DNA from 2 places in the Chengkuizengella sediminis genome. Region 1 is predicted to be linked to the other one. Evidence: a T-box and tRNA genes for the amino acid it is inferred to sense, from the RefSeq annotation. Region 1 holds a T-box; the other holds one or more tRNA genes.

The links. The T-box of region 1 lies ahead of pheS (phenylalanine--tRNA ligase subunit alpha). A T-box ahead of a tRNA ligase gene usually reads a tRNA of that ligase, here a tRNA-Phe.
Region 2: it encodes a tRNA-Phe, which carries the amino acid that the T-box ahead of pheS (phenylalanine--tRNA ligase subunit alpha) is inferred to sense. The anticodon was not compared.

What each region holds. Positions count from the first base shown of each region.
Region 1 covers NZ_SIJC01000006.1:25,507-27,867, reverse strand. Annotated here, with positions in the region: gene pheS (phenylalanine--tRNA ligase subunit alpha) at 1-1,012, opposite strand, end outside; T-box leader at 1,114-1,349, opposite strand; gene EPK97_RS13140 (hypothetical protein) at 1,441-1,998, opposite strand; tRNA gene EPK97_RS13135 (tRNA-Gly) at 2,212-2,285, opposite strand; tRNA gene EPK97_RS13130 (tRNA-Pro) at 2,300-2,361, opposite strand, start outside.
Region 2 covers NZ_SIJC01000020.1:124-2,484, forward strand. Annotated here, with positions in the region: tRNA gene EPK97_RS20865 (tRNA-Asn) at 229-304, shown strand; tRNA gene EPK97_RS20870 (tRNA-Ser) at 306-397, shown strand; tRNA gene EPK97_RS20875 (tRNA-Glu) at 418-492, shown strand; tRNA gene EPK97_RS20880 (tRNA-Val) at 654-729, shown strand; tRNA gene EPK97_RS20885 (tRNA-Met) at 739-815, shown strand; tRNA gene EPK97_RS20890 (tRNA-Asp) at 827-903, shown strand; tRNA gene EPK97_RS20895 (tRNA-Phe) at 1,032-1,107, shown strand; tRNA gene EPK97_RS20900 (tRNA-Thr) at 1,123-1,198, shown strand; tRNA gene EPK97_RS20905 (tRNA-Tyr) at 1,203-1,287, shown strand; tRNA gene EPK97_RS20910 (tRNA-Trp) at 1,293-1,366, shown strand; tRNA gene EPK97_RS20915 (tRNA-His) at 1,398-1,473, shown strand; tRNA gene EPK97_RS20920 (tRNA-Gln) at 1,475-1,549, shown strand; tRNA gene EPK97_RS20925 (tRNA-Gly) at 1,554-1,628, shown strand; tRNA gene EPK97_RS20930 (tRNA-Cys) at 1,638-1,711, shown strand; tRNA gene EPK97_RS20935 (tRNA-Leu) at 1,738-1,826, shown strand; tRNA gene EPK97_RS20940 (tRNA-Arg) at 1,837-1,913, shown strand; tRNA gene EPK97_RS20945 (tRNA-Leu) at 2,212-2,298, shown strand.

The DNA of each region.
Region 1 (2,361 bases):
AGAAACGTAAGTCATTCGTAAAGAAATGACGGATATCATCTATGCCATATTTCAACATTGCTATTCTTTCTACACCCATTCCAAATGCAAAACCACTATATTCATTTGGATCATAACCTGCCATCTCCAATACACGAGGATGAACCATGCCTGATCCTAATATCTCGATCCAGCCTGTTTGTTTACAAATACGACACCCTTCACCTTTACAACTTGCACAAGTAATATCCACCTCTGCACTTGGTTCCGTAAATGGGAAAAAACTTGGACGTAAACGAATTTGTGTATCTTTGCCGTACATCTCTTGTACGAACTGTAACAACGTACCTTTTAGATCACTCATTCTAACGTTTTTATCAATGACTAATCCTTCGATTTGAGTGAAAACGTGAGAGTGAGTTGCATCATCATCGTCTCTTCGATACACTCGACCCGGACAAATAATTTTTACTGGAACTTCCCCTTTTTTCGCTTCCATCGTTCTGATCTGTACTGGAGAAGTATGAGTTCTCATTAAAAGCTCTTCTGTAAGATAAAAAGTATCTTGCATATCTCTAGCTGGATGGTCTTTTGGTAAGTTTAAAGCTTCAAAATTATAATAATCCTGTTCGACCTCTGGTCCTTCTTCAACGGTATATCCCATACCAACGAAAATATCTTCAATATCTTGAATCACTTTATTAAGTGGATGAATGGCTCCTTGAGATGGCTTTCTTCCTGGTAAAGTGATATCAATCGTTTCTTCTTTTAATCGATTTTCTAATTCTCTTTGTGAAATTTGATCTTGCTTCAACTGAATTCCATTCCCAATCGCTGAACGAACTTCATTGGCAACTTGCCCGATCACGGGTCTCTCCTCATTCGAGAGTTTACCCATGCCTCTTAAAATCTCAGTTAATGGTCCTTTTTTCCCTAGGTATTTCACTCTTAAATCATTTAGTGATTTACTGTCATTAACATTTTCTAGCTCCTTTAGAGCTTCCAGCTTTAACGCTTCTAATTGTTCTTTCATTATTTACCCTCCTTCAAATGTACCGACAAAATTAACTATTCCAAATCCAAAAAGTGAAAAACAACCGCAGATATCATTGCACAAAAAAGACTCCTCCATCCGTAAGGGACGAAAGAGCCGTGGTACCACCCTAATTAGAACATTCGAGATAACAAATATTCTCACTTCATTTAAATAACGGTGTATTCACCGGAATCTCTACTTCCAAAAAGTTGGTTTTTTCAAGTTTCTGCTCTGGGGCGAACTTCAGTAGTCTGTTCAAGTAGAAAGGCTCTCAATCTAGGCATTTCTTCCCTGTAATGAAGTGCTACTTACTTTTCCCCTTCAATGCATTTTTGTATTTAATTTCAATAACGGTATTATATGAAAATAAGTTATAAATTGCAAGTAAATTAAGACTTATTTGTGATTTATTTCAACTATCCCTTCTAATCTCCAGATAAAAATGCATCAATTAACTTCCAAGTAATCTGGTTATTATGATCTACTTCAAACTCATATAATCCTACACCATGAATATGTCCATCTTCAAAATGTGCGTAAACCCATTTATAGTTTATAACTGTTGCTTTGTAAAAAAACATTGTACCACCCAAGACACCATCAAAAGGAATCAATTCTGGATGTTCATATAAATCTGTTATAATGTCCTCAGAATCATCAATGCCAACCCAACTTAATTCTTGAATGGATGCAGAATCTAATATTTCCAAATTTTCAATATCAGTATTCAAATCTGTTATTTCACTTCTTAACTTGTCATTTTCTAATTTAACTTTTAATAATTCCTTTTCAGTTGCTGCTTTCTCATTCATTAATGTATTTTGCTCATCTTCACTTAATTGTAACCGTTTGTTTATATCTTCGTTCAATTCATTTATACTATTGTTCTTAGAATATTGTACAACATTTATAACTAATAATATAACGACTAAACTCACCACTGCTGTGATTTTAGTGAACCTACCTAATGTACTTCTGTCCATCAGCTTCATCCCCATTTCTTAATAATTAAAGCCTTCACAATATATAAAAATCATACATGATTCTTACATTCACTTGCAATACTATTTTAATGCTTGGTACACTTGATAATATAAAAATGTTAATATACAATATATGAATAAGTGTTCATATACAAATGTTTAGAAACAAAAAAACAGAACATTTCTATGCTCTGAATTGATAGTAATATGTAATGGAGCGGGTGATGGGAATCGAACCCACGCGACCAGCTTGGAAGGCTGGAGTTCTACCATTGAACTACACCCGCATGTAAGGTATTAATGGTCGGGACGACACGATTTGAACATGCGACCCCTTGGTCCCAAACCAAGTGCTCTACCAAG
Region 2 (2,361 bases), on a different contig from region 1:
CACCCCAAAAAGTGACGAAAAGCGTTGGAGTTTACTCCGATTACTTTCAGGGGCCCCATAACAAGGGCTTATAGCACTAAGTAGGGCAATGAGATTCCTATAATTAAATTGCAAATATTGTGTTGACATTTGATTCATCATTTGATAAACTCGCATTTGTGACGTTAATTTACTCTTTGTTTCGCATCTAGTTTTCAGGGAACACCCTGAAGCGATTTTCTCTAATATTCCCTGATAGCTCAGTTGGTAGAGCACTCGGCTGTTAACCGAGTTGTCACAGGTTCGAGTCCTGTTCGGGGAGCCACGGAGAGGTGTCCGAGCTGGCCGAAGGAGCACGATTGGAAATCGTGTAGGCGTCACAAGCGTCTCGAGGGTTCGAATCCCTCTCTCTCCGCCACTCAGGTTAATATATATTGTGGCCCGTTGGTCAAGCGGTTAAGACACCGCCCTTTCACGGCGGTAACACGGGTTCGAATCCCGTACGGGTCACCACTAAAAGAAATAGCATCAAGGGATAATGAATCCCAAGGGTTCGTCGGAGCATGATCTTCGTAAGAGGTTGCATCGCAGTCTCGTAATAGAATGGAGAGCATCCCGTACGGGTCACCAATTAAAAATTAACATCAGGGATGAGAATCCTACAAAGTACATATGGACGCTTAGCTCAGCTGGGAGAGCATCTGCCTTACAAGCAGAGGGTCGGCGGTTCGATCCCGTCAGCGTCCACCATAATATTATCGCGGGGTGGAGCAGTCTGGTAGCTCGTCGGGCTCATAACCCGAAGGTCGTAGGTTCAAATCCTGCCCCCGCAACCAAATCATAATGTGGAGCTGTGGTGTAGAGGCCTAACATGCCTGCCTGTCACGCAGGAGATCGCGGGTTCGAATCCCGTCAGCTCCGCCATTTAAAACATAACAAGGGATGATGAACCCATTGGGTTCGTTGGAGCATAAACTTCAGAAGGATTGCATCGCATTCTCGCACGAAGTAAGAGTATCCCGTCAGCTCGCCATTACAATCATAATAAGTAAGGCTCGATAGCTCAGTCGGTAGAGCAGAGGACTGAAAATCCTCGTGTCGGCAGTTCGATTCTGTCTCGAGCCACCATTTTTAGAAACATTCGCCGTTGTAGCTCAACTGGTAGAGCAACTGACTTGTAATCAGTAGGTTGGGGGTTCAAGTCCTCTCGACGGCACCATTTTGGAGGATTAGCGAAGTGGCCAAACGCAGCAGACTGTAAATCTGTTCCCATCGGGTTCGGTGGTTCGAATCCATCATCCTCCACCATTTATAGGGGCATAGTTTAAAGGTAGAACAGCGGTCTCCAAAACCGTTAGTGTGGGTTCAATTCCTGCTGCCCCTGCCAGAGAAAAAAAGTAAGATAGTAAATTTTTACGGCGGTCGTGGCGAAGTGGTTAACGCACCGGTTTGTGGATCCGGCATTCGAGGGTTCAATTCCCTTCGGCCGCCCCATTGGGGATTAGCCAAGCGGTAAGGCAACGGACTTTGACTCCGTCATGCACAGGTTCGAATCCTGTATCCCCAGCCATTACGCGGACGTGGCTCAGTGGTAGAGCATCGCCTTGCCAAGGCGAGGGTCGCGAGTTCGAATCTCGTCGTCCGCTCCATGATAATTTGGCGCCATAGCCAAGTGGTAAGGCAGAGCTCTGCAAAAGCTTTATCCCCAGTTCAAATCTGGGTGGCGCCTCCACAAATTTAATAGAATGTGTATAATGTGCCGGGGTGGCGGAATTGGCAGACGCACAGGACTTAAAATCCTGCGGTAGGTGACTACCGTACCGGTTCGATTCCGGTCCTCGGCACCATTTTTATTATACGCCCTTAGCTCAGCTGGATAGAGCGTTTGACTACGAATCAAAAGGTCGGGAGTTCGAATCTCTCAGGGCGTGCCATTTGAAACATCATAGAAATACTAAACGCTAGAGATAATTCGAACATTAGAGTTCGTCGGAGCATAAGCTTCGAAAGCAAAAGCATCGCAGTCAGGTACTGCATCTCTCAGGGCGTGCCATTTGAAACATCATAGAAATACTAAACGCTAGAGATAATTCGAACGTTAGAGTTCGTCGGAGCATAAGCTTCGAAAGCAAAAGCATCGCAGTCAGGTACTGCATCTCTCAGGGCGTGCCAGTTAATCTTCATTGATAGACAAAATGTAATGAGATAAAAATATAATTTAATAATATACATGCCGGTGTGGCGGAATTGGCAGACGCGACGGACTCAAAATCCGTTTCCAGCAATGGAGTGGGGGTTCGAGTCCCTTCACCGGCACCATACATAAATGATAACATCTATTTTTAAAAAAATAGATGTTTTTTTGTTTGCGATGTATGCTGT